DNA from 2 places in the Staphylococcus sp. AC872 genome. Region 2 is predicted to be linked to the other one. Evidence: riboswitches for the same ligand, from Rfam matches in the RefSeq annotation. Region 2 holds a riboswitch; the other holds the start of a gene.
The links. Region 2 has a riboswitch for lysine ahead of ACZ267_RS03535 (aspartate kinase). Riboswitches for the same ligand answer to the same signal wherever they lie in the genome.

Region 1 (10,761 bases), on a different contig from region 2:
CTCAATTGAAACTCAAGTCATCGCATCTAGAAATAGTCACTATTGCCCGACTTGTCAGAAATAAAGGAAGCGTGAAAATATGTCAAAAGTAATAGGACTTACTGGTGGTATCGCATCAGGTAAATCAACTGTATCTGAATTGTTAACTGCATTTGGTTTTAAAGTAGTAGATGCTGATACAGCTGCAAGAGAAGCAGTTGCTAAAGGAACACCAGGTATAGAGAAAGTAAGAGAAGTTTTTGGCGATGAAGCTATTGATGAAAATGGTGAGATGGACAGAAAATATATGGGTGATTTAGTATTTAATTATCCAGGTGAACGTATTAAGTTAAATGAAATAGTCCATCCTATAGTTAGAGAAATAATGGAAGAAAAGAAGCAACAATTTTTAAAAGAAGGCCATAATGTTATTATGGATATTCCTCTTTTATATGAAAATGAATTGCAAGATACTGTTGATGAAGTATGGCTTGTTTACACATCAGAAAGTATTCAAATCGATCGTTTAATGGAAAGAAATGATTTAACTCAAGAGGAAGCAAAAGCAAGAGTATATAGCCAAATATCTATTGATAAGAAAAGTAGAATGGCAGATCATGTGATTGATAATCTTGGAGATAAACTAGAACTAAAGCAAAATTTAGAACGGTTGCTTAGTGAAAAAGGTTTTATCGAGAAATAATTCAAAAAGAGATTTTTATTAACCCTGAGACATTAATAAATGCCTTAGGGTTTTATTATGTGAATACTTACTTTAGAAATTTTCTGTTTTTTTAGTTTTGATAATCTTAAATTCATTGTTATTTAATAACTAATTCTTATTAAGTTTGATTAAAATTTGTATTTGTAAAGTTTTGGTAAACGCTTTCAAATGTAATTTATTATGTTATACTAATGCCATAAAGTATAACATATAAATTAATGGTCAAGGGGTGCTTTAAATGACAACGAATATAGCAATTAACGGTATGGGTAGAATAGGTAGAATGGTATTAAGAATTGCATTGAAAAATGAAAACTTAAGCGTAAAGGCAATTAATGCAAGTTACCCTCCAGAAACAATTGCACATCTTATCAATTATGATACAACTCATGGTAAGTACGATGAGAAGGTAGAAGCCATTGAAAATGGCATTCGTTATAAAAACCAAGATATCAAATTAGTTTCTGATAGAAATCCTGAAAACTTACCTTGGAAAGAACTTGATATAGATGTTGTCATCGAAGCAACTGGTAAATTCAATCATGGTGATAAAGCTATTGCACATATCAACGCAGGTGCAAAAAAAGTATTATTAACAGGTCCATCTAAAGGTGGCCATGTTCAAATGATTGTGAAAGGTGTCAATGATGATAAATTAGATGTTAATAAATTCGATATTTTCAGTAATGCATCATGTACAACTAACTGTATTGGCCCAGTTGCAAAAGTATTAAATGATGAATTTGGTATCGTGAACGGTCTGATGACTACAGTACACGCAATTACTAATGACCAAAAGAATATTGATAATCCGCATAAAGATTTGCGTAGAGCACGTTCATGTAATGAAAGTATTATTCCGACATCTACAGGCGCAGCTAAAGCATTAAAAGAAGTGCTACCTGAAGTAGAAGGTAAATTACATGGAATGGCATTAAGAGTACCAACTAAAAACGTTTCTCTTGTAGACTTAGTAGTAGATTTAGAACAAAATGTAACAGCTGATCAAATTAATGACGCTTTCAAAAATGCAAATTTAGATGGTGTATTGGATGTAGAAAGTGAACCACTTGTTTCAGTAGATTTTAATACAAATCCTAATTCTGCAGTAATTGATGCACAATCAACAATGGTTATGGGCGATAATAAAGTTAAAGTAATCGCTTGGTATGATAATGAATGGGGATATTCAAATAGAGTTGTTGAAGTAGCAGAGCAAATTGGTAAGTTGATAGAATCTCATAAAACAGTAGAAGCTGTGTAAAATTAATTTTTAAGAGACTGTCAGTCTAATCTTTAATATGAAGGTTAGATTGGCAGTTTTTTGTTCAAAATAAAATGTAGATGCCAAAGTTATCTAGAAATTAAATAGAAAAAAGTTGACTTTAACATCATTTTTGAAAATGTCACATTTTTTATTTAGGTTGTTATATTTAATGATATAAATTAGTTTACACTTTTAGACATATAATTTAAAAGGTGCTTTCTTTTGTAACGTGTGAATTTATAGTATAATTGAGCATAATCTAAATAGAAAAGGGTGACAATCATGAAATGCCCAAAATGTAATTCAACACATTCAAGAGTAGTAGATTCACGTCATGCAGAAGATGCGAACGCGATTCGTCGAAGAAGAGAATGTGAAAATTGTGGTACAAGGTTTACAACATTCGAACATATAGAAGTGAGTCCATTAATAGTAGTGAAAAAGGATGGAACTAGAGAACAATTTTTAAGAGAAAAAATCTTGAATGGATTAGTTAGATCATGTGAAAAACGTCCAGTGAGATATCAACAACTAGAGGATATAACTAATAAAGTGGAGTGGCAATTAAGAGATGAGGGGCATACTGAGATTTCATCTAGAGAAATTGGAGAACATGTAATGAACTTATTAATGCATGTAGATCAAGTTTCTTATGTTCGCTTTGCCTCTGTTTATAAAGAGTTTAAAGATATTGACCAACTGTTAGCTTCAATGCAAGGTATTCTGAATGATAATAAACGGAGTGATTTATAAATGGGGTTAAATTCCTTTGAATTAGGTTTAAGACCACAAGATAGTTTTGAAGTGATTCAAGATTTTTATTTAAATTCACAGCATCTTGAAATATTAAATCGACTGTTTACACCTTTAATTGGGCCTCAAGCAATTGGTTTATATCACTTTATGCATCAATTTTCAAATGATGTTGAGCAACCACTCACCCATTATGTCATTATGAATGAACTTAAAGAAAATTTAATCGACTTTAGAAATCAAATGGATTTATTAGAAGCCATTGGTTTGATGAAATCATTTGTAAAACATGATGAACAACAAACACATTTTATATATCAATTGATTCAACCTCCGTCACCATCTCAATTTTTCAATGATCCTATGTTATCTGTATTTTTATATAGTGAAGTTGATAAAAAAAGATATCAGGTTCTAAAGAAACATTTTGAACAAACTTTTAGAGATTTATCACAGTATCAGCAAACAACCAGAAAGTTTACAGATGTCTTTAAAGTACCCAATAGAATATTAGATATCGATACACAAAATATACCTAAAGCGAGTGAATATCAAGGATTGGATTTATCTAATGAATCTTTTGATTTTGATATGTTGAAACAGATGTTACATAACCATTTCATCTCAAATGAAATAGTGACAAAGGATGCTAAAAGTCTAATTGTTCAACTCGCAACTTTATATGGTTTAACGGCTGATGCGATGAAACATATTATATTGAATTCAATTACAAGTGCGCAGCAATTATCTTTTGAAGAGATGCGTAAACAGGCACGTTCTTATTATTTAATAGAACATGAAAATCAATTACCTAAGTTAGAATTGAATAAAAACATTAAACACAGTGACATTTCGACCCAAAATAATGAAATTCCTGATCCTGAAAATGACACGGAACAATGGCTTCAACTGTTAGAACAGACGAGTCCGATTGATATGTTAGCATCTTGGTCTGAATCAGAACCAACATTATCTCAAAAAAATATGATTGAAGAATTAATTCATAGAGAAAAAATGAACTTCGGTGTTATTAACATCTTATTACAATTTGTTATGCTTAAAGAAGATATGAAATTACCCAAATCTTATATTTTTGAAATTGCTTCAAATTGGAAAAAGAAAGGTATAACAACGGCTAAGCAAGCTTATGAATATGCCTTGAAAGTTAATCAACCTAAACCATCAAACGAGAATAAATCACAATCATATCAAGGCTATAATCGTAAAAGTAAATTGGTTTCTAGGGAGAAAACGCCTAAATGGTTAGAAGAAAGAGATAATCCAAACGCTACAGCACTTTCAAAAGATGAAAAAGACGATCAATTTGAAAAGGATAGACAAGCATTCTTAGAACAATTAAATAAAGATTGGGAGGAGGATTAGATGGAAAGCTTTAAGAATATTGTAGGTTCAAATAAAGATTTCGAAAAGAGAATTGCTAAAATACGTCAACAGGTTGTAAATGATCCTGATGTGAAGCAATTTTTAAATGAACACCAATCAGAACTAACCAATGCTATGATTGATGAAGACTTAAACGTCCTACAAGAATATAAAGACCAACAAAAGCACTATGATGGGCATAATTATAATGAGTGTCCTAACTTTGTTAAAGGTCATGTGCCAGAATTATATATTGAAAACGAACGCATTAAAATTCGCTATTTGCCATGTCCATGTAAAGTAAAATATGATGAAGAAAGACTTAATTCTCAATTGATTACATCACATCATATGCAGAGAGATACCTTAAATGCAAAAATTAAAGATATTTATACTACTGGACGAAATCGTTTGGATATTGCAATGCAAGTTAATGATATATGCAAAAAGTTAATTAATGGTGAAAATGTCAAAGGGCTTTATCTGTATGGACCTTTTGGTACTGGAAAGTCATTTATTTTAGGTGCTATAGCAAATCAACTTAAAGCTAAAAAAGTGCCATCTACAATAGTTTATCTTCCCGAATACATTCGTACACTAAAAGGTGGGTTTAAAGATGGTAGTTACGAAAGAAAACTACAAAGAATTAGAGAAGCCAACATATTAATGTTAGATGATATCGGTGCAGAAGAAGTAACGCCGTGGGTTAGAGATGAAGTTATTGGGCCTTTATTGCATTACAGAATGGTTCATGAATTACCCACTTTCTTTACTTCAAATTTAAGTTATGATGAATTAGAACATCATTTATCAATGACACGTGAAGGCGCAGAAAAAACAAAAGCGGCTAGAATTATTGAACGCATTAAAACATTATCCACACCTTATTTCTTGAAAGGTGAAAACTTTAGAAACAATTGATATTTTCATAAAATGTTGTATAATAGAATCAAATCTAAATCGTTGAAACTGTTGAAGACATGATAATTTAATCACTGTTACACAGAAAGCCGTTGATTGATGAGAATACGGTTAATATATTAAATTATTACTACTTTAATGCATGGTATTTGTAATGAATACTCGGCTCAAGACCGTTATCTTATGTAGAGAAGTCGTTAAATAACTTATTTTTAAATGAGTAAGGTTTTAACGCTTAACTAGGGTGGTACCACGACAATCTCGTCCCTGATTCAGGGGCGGGATTTTTTTATTTTCTCTACACTTTTACATTGATTTTTATTCAATAAGTCAACGATATGATTTTTATAATTTAGGAGGTAATAGTATGGATCAAATTAATATTCAATTTCCAGATGGTAATTCAAAGGCATTTGATAAAGGCACTACTACTGAAGATATAGCGCAATCAATTAGTCCAGGGCTACGTAAAAAGGCAGTTGCAGGTAAATTTAATGGACAAATGGTAGATTTAACACGACCGTTAGAAGAAGATGGTGAAATTGAAATCGTTACACCAGGTAGTGATGAAGCATTAGAAGTATTGCGTCATTCAACTGCACATTTGATGGCTCAAGCATTAAAACGTTTATACGGGGATGTTAAATTTGGTGTAGGTCCTGTCATCGAAGGCGGTTTCTACTATGATTTTGATACTGAAGAAAAAATTTCATCAGATGACTTTGAAAAAATTGAAAAAACAATGAAAAAAATTGTTGATGAGAATCATAAAATCGAAAGAAAAGTAGTTACTAGGGATGAAGCTAAAGCATTCTTCAAAGATGATCCATACAAATTAGAATTAATTGATGCAATACCTGAAGATGAAAATGTGACATTATATTCTCAAGGGGAATTTACTGATTTATGTAGAGGGGTTCATGTACCATCTACGTCTAAAATAAAAGAATTTAAATTATTATCAACAGCTGGCGCGTACTGGCGTGGAGATAGTAATAATAAAATGCTACAACGTATTTACGGTACTGCGTTCTTTGATAAAAAAGATTTAAAAGCACATTTAGAAATGTTGGAAGAACGTAAGGAACGTGATCATCGTAAAATCGGTAAAGATTTAGAATTATTTGCTAATAGTCAACTTGTTGGTGCAGGTTTACCACTATGGTTACCTAATGGTGCTACAATTCGTCGTGAAATTGAACGTTATATTGTGGATAAAGAAGTAAGTATGGGATATGACCACGTATATACACCAGTTTTAGCAAATGTTGATTTATATAAAACTTCAGGACATTGGGATCACTATCAAGAGGATATGTTCCCCCCAATGAAATTAGATGAGACAGAGGAAATGGTATTACGTCCAATGAACTGTCCACACCATATGATGGTTTATAATAATAAACCACATTCTTATAGAGAATTACCTATTCGTATTGCCGAATTAGGTACTATGCACAGATACGAAGCTAGTGGGGCTGTATCAGGACTACAACGTGTAAGAGGTATGACTTTAAATGACTCACATATCTTTGTTAGACCAGATCAAATTAAAGAAGAATTCAAACGTGTAGTTAACATGATTCAAGATGTATATAAAGACTTTGGATTCGAAGACTACCGTTTCAGATTAAGTTATAGAGACCCAGAAGATAAAGAAAAGTATTTTGATGATGATGAAATGTGGAATAAGGCTGAGAACATGATTAAAGAAGCGGCTGATGAATTAGGATTATCATACGAAGAAGCTATTGGTGAAGCGGCATTTTATGGGCCTAAATTGGATGTTCAAGTTAAAACAGCTATGGGTAAAGAAGAAACATTATCTACAGCACAACTAGATTTCTTATTACCAGAACGTTTTGAACTGACATATATTGGTCAGGATGGAGAACACCATAGACCAGTAGTGATACACCGTGGAGTTGTATCTACAATGGAACGATTTGTTGCATTCTTAACTGAAGAAACTAAAGGTGCATTCCCAACTTGGTTAGCACCGAAACAAGTAGAAATTATTCCAGTTAATTTAGATTTACATTACGACTATGCAAAATCAATACAAGATGAATTGAAATCTCAAGGCGTACGTGTTGAAATCGATGACCGTAATGAAAAAATGGGTTATAAAATCCGTGAAGCTCAAATGCAAAAAATTCCATACCAAATCGTGGTAGGAGATAAAGAAGTAGAAAACAATGAAGTAAATGTTCGTAAGTATGGTTCACAAGACCAAGAGACATTAGAAAAAGATGAATTCATCTGGAATTTAGTAGACGAAATCCGTTTGAAAAAGCATAGATAAACTTGAAATTTAAGCGCAGTTCATGTATATTACAAGTTAGTTAAATAAAAAGTTGAGTTAGAGGTTGCAATATTAAAGAGTCGCTTGTCAGAAGTCTTATGGGACGTATGTTGAACAAGTTAAAGGTAATATTGCCGAAACAAGTGATAACCATAATTATGATTTGTTGGGACAGTTCTCGAAAGAAACTGTACTGTCACAGAATGTGATGTGCTACCTTATATAGATAAAAGCAAAGTGGTTGCATATCTTAAAGGTATGTAGCCACTTTTTTGTTTTAAATTTATAAATAAAAGTAACATGATTAAGTGAGGTATCGTGTAGTCATATAAATGAAGATATAGAACTTAACGTGTTGTTTCTTTAATAAATAATAAAACAAAATCATAACTGCCTCTAAATACAAAGAAAGGAATCTTCTATGAGTAAAAACAAAAGTCAAAACGAAGGTATACAAAGAGGTTTAAAAGACCGTCATATATCTATGATAGCCATTGGTGGTTGTATTGGTACAGGTCTATTTATGACTTCGGGTGGAGCCATTCACAGTGCTGGAGCATTAGGTGCTTTGATTGCATATGCGATTATTGGAGCAATGGTATTCTTCTTAATGACATCACTTGGCGAGATGGCCACATATTTACCAGTTTCAGGATCATTTAGTACTTACGCCACACGATTTGTAGATCCATCACTTGGATTTGCATTAGGATGGAATTATTGGTTTAACTGGGTTATTACTGTAGCTGCAGATGTAACAATTGCCGCGCAAGTCATACAATATTGGTCCCCAATGCAAAGTGTGCCTGCTTGGGTCTGGAGTTGTATATTTTTAGTAATTATCTTTGCACTTAACTCATTGTCAGTTCGAGTATATGGTGAGAGTGAATATTGGTTTGCACTAATAAAAGTTGTTACTGTCATCATATTTATTGTGATAGGTTTATTAACTATTGTAGGTATTATGGGCGGTAAATTCGTTGGTTTTGAAACGTTTACTAAAGGAAGCGGCCCAATCCTTGGTGGCAACTTAGGAGGGAGCTTACTTTCAATATTAGGGGTATTCCTAGTTGCTGGTTTCTCATTCCAAGGTACTGAATTGATAGGGATAACAGCAGGGGAATCTGAAAATCCTGAAAGAGCCGTTCCAAAAGCTATTAAACAAGTATTCTGGAGAATATTATTATTTTATATATTAGCTATATTCATCATTGGTATGTTAATACCTTATGATAGTAGTGCACTTATGGGTGGAGAAAATAGTATCTCTACATCACCATTTACATTAGTATTCAAGAATGCTGGACTTGCATTTGCAGCATCATTTATGAATGCAGTTATTTTAACATCAGTATTATCTGCAGGTAATTCAGGAATGTATGCATCTACTAGAATGCTATATTCAATGAGTAAAGATAAACTAGCGTTTAATTCATTTTCAAAAACGAATAAAAATGGTGTGCCGCACATATCATTAATTGTAACTGGAATTATTGTTGTAGTGATTTTTGCAGTACAACATTTTAGTGGTGATGCATATGAATATATCGTAGCTGCTAGTGGTATGACAGGATTCATTGCTTGGGTCGGTATAGCTGTAAGTCATTATAGATTTAGACGTGCATTTGATAAACAAAATTATGATAAATCTAAACTAAAATATACGGCTAAATTATTCCCATTTGGCCCGATATTTGCTGGATTTTTATGTATTATCGTAATATTAGGTCAAGATGTCGATTTTATTAAAACAGGAGACTTTGATTTAAATAGATTTATTATTACTTATATGGGTATTCCAGTATTCTTAGCATTCTTTATTTATCATAAAGTAAGATATAAAACAAAGAAAATCCCATTAGAACAGGTAGATTTACGTCAAGATGTGTCAATGGAAGAAGTAAGACATCACGATTAATAAAAAAAGTAGTTGACGAATACATTTATTGTTGATATGATTAATAACGTTGAATACGAAACGAACCAAGTAGAAGCTCCCGCTTCTCACCTGTAGCGACGCAACAAGCAGTTGGCAGGTTAATCATGTTACACAATTAATGTGTGAAGAAGAGCGGGTAGTGATACTCGCTCTTCTTTTTTGCTTGGGACAATTTCGTAAAATTCTGGGAGGTGTCAACCATAGCAAAAGATCAGACTCAAATTAATGAGAAAATTCGTGCAAAAGAACTTCGTTTAGTAGGTCAAGATGGTGAACAAATAGGTGTTAAATCAAAACAAGAAGCGTTAGAAATGGCTGAACGTGTTGATTTAGATTTAGTAATCGTAGCACCAAATGCTAAACCACCTGTTGCAAGAATTATGGATTACGGTAAATTCAAATTCGAACAACAGAAAAAAGAAAAAGAAATGAAGAAGAAACAAAAAACAATTAACGTTAAAGAAATTCGTTTAAGTCCAACAATTGAGGAACATGATTTCCAAACAAAATTGAAAAACGGACGTAAATTCCTTTCTAAAGGCGATAAATGTAAAGTTTCAATTCGTTTCAGAGGTCGTGCCATTACTCACAAAGAAATTGGTCAACGCCAGTTAGAAAAATTTGCTGAAGAATGTAAAGACCTTGCAACAATCGAACAAAAGCCTAAAATGGAAGGCCGTCAAATGTTCCTTATGTTATCACCAATTAATGAAAAATAATTAATAATAATTTCTAGGAGGAAATGAATCATGCCTAAAATGAAAACTCACCGTGGAGCAGCGAAACGTGTTAAAAGAACTGGTTCAGGTCAATTAAAACGTTCAAGAGCTTTCACATCTCACTTATTTGCAAACAAAAACACTAAACAAAAACGTCAATTACGTAAAAGTAGATTAGTTTCTAAAAGCGATATGAAACGTGTAAAACAATTATTATCTTATAAAAAATAATACGACTAACGAATAAAGAATAATTACGTAGATAGTATCTAAGGAGGAATTTAATATGCCACGAGTAAAAGGTGGAACAGTAACAAGAGCACGTCGTAAAAAAACGATTAAATTAGCTAAAGGTTACTTCGGTTCAAAACATACATTATATAAAGTAGCAAAACAACAAGTAATGAAATCAGGTCAATACGCATTCCGTGACCGTCGTCAACGTAAACGTGATTTCCGTAAATTATGGATTACACGTATTAATGCAGCAGCACGTAAACATGATATCAGCTATTCACGTTTAATGAATGGATTGAAAAAAGCTGACATCGATATCAACCGTAAAATGTTATCTGAAATAGCTATTTCAGACGATAAAGCATTCGGTGAATTAGTATCAAAAGCTAAAGACGCTTTAAAATAAGCTTAACTCATAAAAGCTGAGACATTTATATGATGTCTCAGCTTTTATTTATATATCTTTCTATTTAAATATAAAATTGTTTAAGCATTGATATAAATTAAGAAGATACGTTAATCATCGCGAATCAA
Region 2 (10,761 bases):
CGCGGACCACAAGCTGCGAACGTTGTAAAACTATAATAAATAGATTGTAATTAATTGACTTTATTAACTAACACCTTACCAAGATGTAAGGTGTTTTTTTGTTGTTCATTCAATATGCTTTGTGAATATAAGGGATACTTATTTGATCGTCATAAAAAACGTTACTTTCACTTTCTGGTGTTAAGTAACGTTTTTTATGTTTAACTTCTCGAAAATCATTTAGCCATCATATCTCTCAATATCTAGAAAAAGGCTATAGCAACTAGTTTCAACAAACTAATTGTTATAGCCTTATGAAATGCCGATTAAAGTTAACTATAATTATTTAGTATCATTAATAATGAGTTGTCTTAATGATTGACGTTTAATCACTTCACGTGCTTTTCCATCTTTAATAAAGAATACTGATGGTTTTTGCATTTGATTATAATTAGATGCCATAGAATAATGATATGCACCTGTTGATAATATCGCTAAATAGTCGCCACGTTGTACAGAACTTGGTAATTTTGCATTCTTAATGATAATATCACCAGATTCACATAATTTACCCGCAATAGTTACTGTATCATCCGCTTCTTCGTGTCGATTTACTAATAAAGCTTGATACTTAGCATCATATAGTGCTGTTCTAATATGATCACTCATACCACCATCGATAGATACGTATTTATTAATTTCCGGTATCTCTTTAATCGTACCTACTTCGTACAATGTGATTCCAGCTTCGCCAACAATAGAACGACCTGGTTCAATACCTATTTCAGGTGTTTCCATATTTAACTGATTCGCTTCATTTTTGATTGCATCAGTGATTTCAGCAATGCCGCTTTCAATAGGGAAGCTAACATCTCCCTCAACATATTTAATGCCAAAGCCACCACCAAGATTAAGTAAATCAACTTGAATTTGTTGATCATTTAACCAATTCATAACTATTTTTGCAGTTTCAATAAATGCTTCTGTACCTTCAATTTGAGATCCAATATGAATATGTACACCTTTTAAGTTAAGATGTTTAGCTTGTTTGATTTTATCAACTGCTTCATTGGCTAAGCCATAACGTATCGACAATCCAAATTTACTATCCTCTTGTCCAGTTTGGATAAATTCATGTGTATGTGCTTCTACACCTGGATTAACTCTTAATACTACTTGTACCGTTTCACTAGCATATCGATCGATTAAATCGATTTCTTCTAAAGAATCTATGACAAAATATCCGATATGATTGTCTAAGGCATATCTAATTTCATGCTTCGTTTTATTGTTACCATGGAAGTGTATACGACTTGGGTCAAAGCCAGCTTCTAATGCAGTATACAATTCTCCTTCAGATACAACATCGAGTTGTAAGTCTTCTTCTTGGACTAATTTAACCATTTGTATACATGTAAATGCTTTAGAGGCATATGAAATATTATATTTTAATCCACTTTGTTGAAATGCTTTATGATAACGACGCATTTGATTTCGAATTTGTTCTTCATCATAAACAATGGTTGGGGTACCAAAGCTTTGTGCAACTGTTTTAAGACTTGTACCTCCCATTGTTAATTCGCCGTATTCGTTATATTCTACTGTCATCTTTATCTATACTCCTTTATAAGAGAATCGTGATTCATAGCGCTCAGTTGTTCTGAATTTGCTCCCACACCCTTAAAGGTATATTCATCAATGCGCATACTTTCATTATATAATACAACTTGATCTTGTGCATGTACGTGTTCATCAACTTCTACAAACATATGGCTCATCATTAATGCTCGAATAGGGTAGCGCTTGCCATTAATTAGTGCTTCATGTTGCGCTCTTGTTCTTAATATACCGTCACCATAACCAACATCTACTACAGCAAGCTTAGTATTATCGTGTTGTGTTTCAAAAGCCCAACTATAGCCACAATAGTCACCATTTTGAACTTCTCTAATTTGAATGACGTTAGCCTTTACAGTCAATGCTTGTTGGATGGTTGATTCATCCAAATCACTATAGGGTCGTGAACCATATAAAGCGATACCCACTCTAGCATGTGTATGGTGGGGAAGAACGACTTGTCCTTCTCGATAATAACTTGCACTATTTTGAGAATGTATATAGTCGAATTGATACCCTTCATTTAATAATGTATGTAAAACATTCAACCATGCTGAACGTTCTTCATCATATTCAGGCACACCAAATTCATCAGCATAACCAAAATGTGTCCATAAGCCAGAAATAATCATGCGTTCAGAATTTTTATTCTGTTGATGATCTTGTAACACCTGTTGAATCTCTTCCAATGTTTTAAAACCAGAACGATGTAGTAAATTTTCAAACTCTAAGTGTACATGAATATCTCGTAAATCTGCTTTATGCTCATAATAATAATTTAAAGAAGGTAAGGTCATATGAATATGATAATCACGAACCGTATCAAAATCATATACCGCATTCATTAGAAATACAGTTGCGTCTGGTGCTAATTCACGCACTCGAACTGCTTCTTTAAGTGACGTCGTACTAAATGTATTGATACCTGCACGTAAAAATTGTTTAACCGCAAATTCTAAACCATAGTGGTAGGCGTTATTTTTAACAACAGCCATAATGGGTTGTTGATTTTTCACTTTCTTAGCATTGCTATAAAATGCTTCTGTATCGACTGACCAAATTGCTGTCAATGCTTACACCTCTTTATAATTTAATAATAATTGTTCATAATAATTAGCTACATCTATTAATACCTTTTCATCAAAATTCAGATGAGACGTATGTAATCCTGTCACATAACCTTTTTCTTTATTTCGAGTGCCAACGAATACAAAATAAGCAGGTGCTAATAATTGACCATAAAAACTAAAGTCTTCGCCGAATAAGAAAGGTGTAGGTTTGTCGATGACTTCTAGATTAGCATTGTTAAGTGCTTGTTCAACAGGTTCACGTAATTTCGGACTATTCATTGTAGGTGGATAGCCTTCCTCAAATTTCACTTCACATGTCACATTAAATAACAAAGAGACACTTTCAGCAATTTTTTGCATTTGATTTTTTACAATAGTTAAATCATCGACGTCATATGTACGGATTGTTCCTTCTAAATAGCCATTACTTGGTACTGTATTGATAGCTTCACCAGCTTCAAAATGACCCATATGTACAATATTTCGTTTTAATCCATTCAAATGAAATTGTTGTATTTGTCCCACTTGTGTTAAGACATGTTGTAATGCTTCTCCACATGAATGACCTTGTTCTTTATCAGCAACATGACTAGATAGTCCTGTTAAATAGAATCGGTACTCTGTCGCACTTGCAGTAATTTCTTCGTCTCTAATGACAACTGTGCCTTCGTCAGAAAAAGGATTAACGTGAATTCCAAATACAGCTTCAATAGGGTAATTTTCAAAAGCTTTGGCTTTTATAAGACGATGCGCGCCACCACCTGTTTCTTCTGCAGGTTGAAATATAAATACAATATTGTGAGGAAGCGTACCTTTATCTGCCATTGCTTTACATCGTTTTACAAATAGCATCAATGCCGTCGTATGACCATCATGACCACATGCATGCATCACGTTATCATTTTGACTACGAAAATCTACATCATTTTCTTCAAAAATAGGTAATGCATCTATATCTGCTCTATAAGCGATAGTATGCTGACTATTACCTTCAAGATATGCAATTGCACCTGTTTCCAATGGACGTTCAAATGGAACATCTAATTCTGTTAAGAAATCCGTGATGTACTGTGTAGTTTCATATTCATGTAAACTTAATTCAGGATGTTGATGTAAATGTCGACGGTGTGTTGTTACAAATTCTAATTCATTCATCATTATCATTCCTTTCATTGTAATAATCCCAAAATATACTTTTAAGTATCATGATAATAAAAAGTCGAAACAATGAGGAGGGGCGATGTAATCATTTGAACGTTAGAGCGTTAAGCATACTCACGTTCAAGTTCAAAACATAGGCCACTCCTTTGTTTCAACTGACTTGTAATTATTATAAATTAATCATTTAATTTGCGTAATGCTGATACAATTTCACGTTTAGAATCTTCTACTTCATATGTTTGTTTGATCACTTTAGCAGGTGTTCCAGCAACAACTGCGCCTGCAGGTACATCTTGTGTCACAATAGCGCCAGCTGCCACAATTGCACCTTCGCCAACTCGAACACCTTCTAAAATAACTGCATTGGCGCCAATTAACACATTATCTTCAATGACAACAGGTGACGCACTAGGTGGCTCGATGACACCAGCTAATACTGATCCAGCACCAACATGTACATTTTTACCAGTCGTAGCACGACCGCCTAAAGTCGCATTCATATCTACCATCGTTCCTTCGCCAACAACTGCGCCAATATTAATTGTTGCACCCATCATTACAACTGCGCCATCTTCGATGATAGCTTGTTCACGAATGAAAGCACCTGGTTCGATACGTGCATTCGTATTTGTTAAATCTTTTAAAGGAATTGCTGAGTTGCGTCGGTCCATTTCAATTTCTACATCTTCAAATTTATTTTGATATGTCTCATAAAATGGTTTCCAGTCATCTGCTTCACAAAAGATAACTTTAGAATGTTCTGATCCAAACACTTTGAATGATTCAGGGAAGTTGACCCCATCAAATGTACCATTGACATAAACTTTTAAAGGTGTTGATTTTTTTGCATCACTAATATATTGAATAATTTCTTGTGCTGATAAATGTTGTACCATAATTTTGCTCCTTTAGTTATATTTTATAAATTATCAAACGTATAAAAACCGTTTTCCTTGTTGATTAACTTTTCAGCTGCACCAATTGCACCATTCGCGAAGATATCTTTAGATTGTGCTTTATGTGAAATCGTAATTGTTTCATCTGTGCCAGCAAATAATACATCATGTTCACCAACAATCGTACCACCACGAACGGTATGAATACCAATTTCATCAGGTGAACGCTTCTCAGTTTTATCATGACGATCATAAACTGGCGTTGTTTTATCACGTAAACCTTCTATAACATCATATAACTTCACTAATGTACCACTAGGTGCATCCACTTTCTTATTATGATGTGCTTCTGTCAGTTCAATATCAAAATCTTGTAGTAGGGGAACTGCCGCTTCTAAAATCTTAGTAAGCGCATGTACACCATAACTCATATTCGCACTGAAAAATACTGGCATCTTTTTACCTAATGATTCTAATTTTTGAGTGATTTTCTCTTTTTCACCAGTAGTCGCAACGACTAATGGCAATTCAAATGATTCATCTAATAGGGGTAATAATAAATTAGGATTAGAAAAATCAATTGCTACATCTGCTTCTTTAGCATCGGCTATATGATGATATTGTTGGTAGGGTGTTGACTCACTATGAGTCGGTTCAATAACACCGACAATTTCATGGCCTTTTTCTTCAGCTAATCTTGCAACACGCTGGTTCATAGCGCCATAGCCAATTAATAAGATTTTCATTATTTTTCACCTGCTTTAAATGTTTCGTAAGCTTGCTCTAATGTTTGACGATCATTTTCCTCAAGTGGTACAAGAGGTAAACGTAATTCATAGCTTCCAAATCCTTCATAAGCAGTTAATGTTTTAATTGGAATAGGATTAACATCAACTGATAACGCGTCTAATAAACGGCCAATCGGTTCAAATGCTTTTGCCATTGTGTCCCCATCTTGTTTAGCATCATATAAGTGTTGAAATTCTTTTGGAATGACGTTAGCAATTACTGAAATCACGCCATTGCCACCACGTTTATAAAAATCAACAACATTATCGTCATTACCACTATAAATGGCAAATTCATCTTGATTTACACGTTTTTTAACCTCTTCAAAATAATCAAAATCATTTGTCGCATCTTTAAGCGCTACAATGTATTTATTTTGACTTAACGTTTCAACTGTTTCTGGTTCAATCGTCATATTCGTACGTGAAGGTACATTATATAAGACCACAGGTAATTCAACTGCATTCGCAATTGTTTCGAAGTGTTGAACTAAACCACGTTGATTTGTTTTATTGTAATAAGGTGTGATAAGCATCACTGCATCTGCACCAAGTTGACGTGCGCGTACAGACGCTTGAATAGATTTTTCAGTATTGTTTGTACCTGTACCTGCAATCACAGGTACCTGTTTGTTAACTAAATTAACAACTGTTTCTAAAACATGTTCTTTCTCTTCATCGTTTAGCGTAGGGCTTTCAGCTGTAGTTCCATTTACAATAATCGCTTGTGCATTATTTTCTAATAAGAATGTAACGTGTCGTCTTAATGCATCATAATCTACTTCATTATTTACAAATGGCGTTGTTAATGCTACGCCTACACCTTCAAACATGTGTGTCATATTAAAGAACTCCTTTCAATTTTAAAACTTGTTCTAAAACTTGAACGGCATTCAATGCTGCACCTTTAAGTAGGTTATCTGATGTACACCATACGTGGAATGTATTATCTAAAGTGTCATCACGGCGAATACGACCAACAAACACATCGTCTTTACCTGTTGAGTGAATTGCTAAAGGATATTCATTTTTAGCTGGATTATCAACAAGAACAACACGATCATCCTTATCAAATAATTCTTGAATTGCCTCAACAGTCGTATCTTGATTTAAAGTAACATCCATTTCAACACTATGACTATCTTGAACTGGTACACGTACACAAGTTGCAGTCACTTTTAAATCTTTATCATTTAAAATTTTACGCGTTTCATCTATCATTTTTTGTTCTTCTTTTGTATAACCATTTTCAAGGAATACATCAATATGTGGTAATACGTTATTATAAATTGGATGAGGGTAGGCTTCAGGTGCTTTACCATTTGCACCTTCAGATAAATCTCTCTTACCCTTAACACCAGATCCTGAAACCGCTTGATATGTCGTATAAGCTACTCTTGATAAACCAAAAGCATCTTGTAATACTTTTAATGGTACGACAGACTGAATTGTAGAACAATTTGGATTAGCAATGATTCCTCTTGTAAAGTGTGGTTCGTTTACTTCAGGTACAACTAAATCAACATCTTCAGTCATACGCCATTGACTAGAATTATCAATGACAATAGCGCCCGCTTGTTCAAATAGTGGGGCGAAATGTTCACTTGTACCGCCACCAGCACTCATAAGTACATAATCAAAGTGTTCACTTGCTGCTTCATCTGTTAGTTCTTGTACTGTATATGTTTTCCCTTTAAATTCGATCTTTTGACCAGCTGAACGAGCTGAAGAAAATAGAACCAATTCATTGAAAGGGATTTCTTTACGGTCTAAAGTTTCTAACATTTTTGTTCCAACTAATCCTGTTGCACCAACTACTGCTAATTTTGTCATGTCTAAGTCACTCCGTTTTAAATATTATTAATATTGTGAAAAATTAAGTTAAAATCAATTATATATCAAATGCACCGTACAATTCTTCGACGGCTTTTTCACCATTTTCAGCATCAATGACATAAGAAATACTGATTTCAGAAGTGGTTGTTTGGTAAAAAGGTATCTTCGCATTGATTAAAGTAATAAATGCCTTAGATGCTACGCCTGACATATCTCTCATACCGGATCCGATTAATGAAATTTTGACATATGCTTCATTAATTTTATAATCCAAAGCTTCAAAATCAACGGCTAATTGTTCTAAAATAGCTGAGATTTGATGTGCATCTGTATCTTTAATACTGAAGGATAGTTGTAGTCCTTCGTGGTTGACAATTTGTGAAATCATATCCACATTAACTGAACCCATTTCTAGCTCTGTGAATAGTTGTGTTAATAATTGATTATCTGGTAGGGGATAGGTGATCGTTACATGCATCATGTGTTGATCTAATGCAACCCCAGTAACTGCTTTTTTCTCTAATAAATCACTTCTAGACATAATCCATGTTCCTTTCACATTTGATAACGTTCTTCCTAAATATAATGGTATATCATAATTTTTAGCCAACTCTACGCTACGTGTCTCAAGTACGCCAGCACCTAATGCGCTCATTTCCATCATTTCCTCATATGATACATACTCTAAACGTTTGGCATAACTCAGTACTCTTGGGTCTGTAGCATATACACCATCAACATCTGTGTAGATTTCACAAGGAATCTGATTACTCGTCGCTAAAGCTACTGCTGTTGTATCTGAACCACCACGTCCTAGTGTGGTTAATTCATGATCCTCATTGATGCCTTGGAATCCAGCTATAACAAGTACATCGTGGGTATCAAAAGCTGTTTCAAAGGTTGATGGGTCAATTTCAGCAATTTTACTTTTTAAATGATGACCAATGGTTTTGATACCTGCTTGATATCCTGTCATTGCTTTAGCGCTAATACCAATATCATTAAGTACCATTGATAAATATGAAACGGTTTGTTGCTCACCTGTAGTTAACAGTAGGGCGAGTTCTTGCTCTTTTGGTGTTGATGTTAAAGTGGACACATTCTCCATTAATTGATCCGTGGTTTTGCCCATTGCACTAACTACCACAATGAGTTGTTCACCTTGTTCAACACGATTTTTTAGCATACCTGCTATATTTTTAATTTTAGTAAAATCACTGACGGAAGAACCGCCAAATTTCAAAACACTTCTATTCAATATTTGTCCTCCTCAGTTAGTAGGGAGACACATCCATTCAATAAAAAAGAACAAGTCTGGAATGCGACTTGTTCTACATTTATGTACAAGTGATGCACTCCATTATTATGAAATAATGACAAACTCTTAGCTCTTAACCAAAAAGTCCAACAAATGATACCTGCTATTATCATTCGTTTCGGCATTGCCCCCTTTCAATATTAGCTGTTAGCAGACAGTTGCCTAATATTTACTCATGTTTAATGCGCCTCATCAAAATCTTATTCAATTGATATGTTTTTATTATACATATACCACATGTGACTGTAAACCGATAATTGCGATTTTTTGAAATAAACAGAAAATTTCAAAGTGATACTTAGCATTTTAATGGTTAGTATCTCTCGTGCACTCGGATGGTAAGACGAGTGTAGTCATTAATATAAATAACTAATGTAGTAGGGGAACGTTCATTATATCTGTATATAAAAAGCGTATAAATACATCATCAAAATGTATTCATACGCTCAATCGAAGTCATCTATTTTAATACTCCTGTTTCTTTTAAGTATTCTTCATATGGAATTTCTTTAGAAACAGCACCAGATTGATTTAAATCAATCACACGGTTAGCAATTGTATTGATAAATTCAAAGTCATATGATGTAAAGATCAATGAACCTTTAAATGATTTCAAACCATCATTGACTGCGGTGATACTTTCTAAGTCTAAGTGGTTGGTTGGCTCATCTAGTAGTAACACGTTAGCACTTGATAGCATCATTTTACTTAACATACAGCGAACTTTTTCGCCACCTGATAACACGCTTGCTTTTTTCTTAACTTCTTCGCCACTAAACAACATACGTCCTAAGAAGCCGCGTAAGAATGTTTCAGTTTGCTCATCTTCTGGCGCACATTGACGTAACCAGTCCACAAGATTCATATCCACACCATCAAAGAATTCAGAATTATCTTTAGGGAAGTAACTTAATGAAGTTGTTACACCCCATTTATAAGATCCTTCATCTGGTTCCATTTCACCAGCTAAGATTTTAAGTAATGTTGTTTTTGCAATCTCACTATCACCAATTAAAATGGCTTTATCATTAGGATTCATTGTAAATGAAATGTTATCTAATACTTTTTCGCCATCAATAGTTTTAGAAAGGTTTTGTACAGTTAATAAATCATTACCAATTTCTCTTTCAGGTGTGAATTTTACATATGGATAACGTCTGGATGAAGGTTGGATATCATCTAATTCAATTTTTTCTAATTGTTTCTTACGACTTGTTGCCTGTTTAGATTTAGAAGCATTCGCTGAGAAACGAGCAACGAAATCTTGTAATTCTTTAATTTTTTCTTCTTTTTTCTTGTTTTGTTCTTGAGCCATTTTTTGAGCTAATTGACTTGATTGATACCAGAAATCATAGTTACCAACGTAAACTTTAATTTTACCGAAGTCTAAGTCAGCAATATGCGTACACACATTATTTAAGAAGTGACGGTCATGGGATACTACAATAACTGTATTTTCAAAGTTAATTAAAAAGTCTTCTAACCAACTAATAGCTGGAATATCCAAACCATTGGTAGGCTCATCTAGTAATAGTACGTCTGGATCGCCAAATAAACTTTGTGCTAACAATACTTTTACTTTTTGGTTATTTTCAAGTTCAGACATTTTCTTGTCTTGTAATGATGCATCGATACCTAATCCTGAAAGTAGGTTAGCTGCATCTGCTTCAGCATTCCATCCATTCATTTCAGCAAATTCGCCTTCAAGTTCAGCAGCACGAATACCATCTTCATCACTAAAGTCTGGTTTCATGTAGATTTCATCTTTTTCTTTCATTACTTCATATAAACGTTCATGACCTTTGATCACGACATCTAGAACACGTTCATCTTCATATGCGAAGTGATCCTGTTTTAAAATCGCTAATCTTTCATCTTTACCTAATGACACATGACCCGTTTGTGAATCCAACTCACCAGATAAAATTTTTAAGAAAGTAGATTTACCTGCACCATTTGCACCAATTAATCCATAGCAATTACCCTCAGTAAATTTAATATTTACATCTTCAAATAGCTTACGATCACCAAAACGTAAACTTACATCAGTTACTTGTAACATGCATTTGCTCCTTTTTTATATCGTTATTCTAACG

Region 1: it holds a riboswitch for lysine, as region 2 does, so the genes downstream of both, ACZ267_RS09500 (amino acid permease) here and ACZ267_RS03535 (aspartate kinase) in region 2, are expected to answer to the same signal.

Annotation. Positions count from the first base shown of each region.
Region 1 covers NZ_CEEDKW010000005.1:150,868-161,628, reverse strand. The annotation lists gene mutM (bifunctional DNA-formamidopyrimidine glycosylase/DNA-(apurinic or apyrimidinic site) lyase) at 1-64, shown strand, start outside; gene coaE (dephospho-CoA kinase) at 80-682, shown strand; gene gap (type I glyceraldehyde-3-phosphate dehydrogenase) at 942-1,967, shown strand; gene nrdR (transcriptional regulator NrdR) at 2,253-2,723, shown strand; gene ACZ267_RS09515 (replication initiation and membrane attachment family protein) at 2,724-4,106, shown strand; gene dnaI (primosomal protein DnaI) at 4,107-5,027, shown strand; gene thrS (threonine--tRNA ligase) at 5,395-7,332, shown strand; lysine riboswitch at 7,383-7,556, shown strand; gene ACZ267_RS09500 (amino acid permease) at 7,754-9,250, shown strand; ribosomal protein L20 leader region at 9,312-9,435, shown strand; gene infC (translation initiation factor IF-3) at 9,463-9,990, shown strand; gene rpmI (50S ribosomal protein L35) at 10,021-10,221, shown strand; gene rplT (50S ribosomal protein L20) at 10,277-10,633, shown strand.
Region 2 covers NZ_CEEDKW010000002.1:119,187-129,947, forward strand. The annotation lists gene cspA (cold shock protein CspA) at 1-36, shown strand, start outside; gene lysA (diaminopimelate decarboxylase) at 322-1,587, opposite strand; gene ACZ267_RS03505 (alanine racemase) at 1,590-2,666, opposite strand; gene ACZ267_RS03510 (amidohydrolase) at 2,670-3,821, opposite strand; gene dapD (2,3,4,5-tetrahydropyridine-2,6-dicarboxylate N-acetyltransferase) at 4,004-4,723, opposite strand; gene dapB (4-hydroxy-tetrahydrodipicolinate reductase) at 4,747-5,469, opposite strand; gene dapA (4-hydroxy-tetrahydrodipicolinate synthase) at 5,469-6,353, opposite strand; gene ACZ267_RS03530 (aspartate-semialdehyde dehydrogenase) at 6,355-7,344, opposite strand; gene ACZ267_RS03535 (aspartate kinase) at 7,403-8,608, opposite strand; lysine riboswitch at 8,690-8,866, opposite strand; gene ACZ267_RS03540 (ABC-F family ATP-binding cassette domain-containing protein) at 9,126-10,727, opposite strand.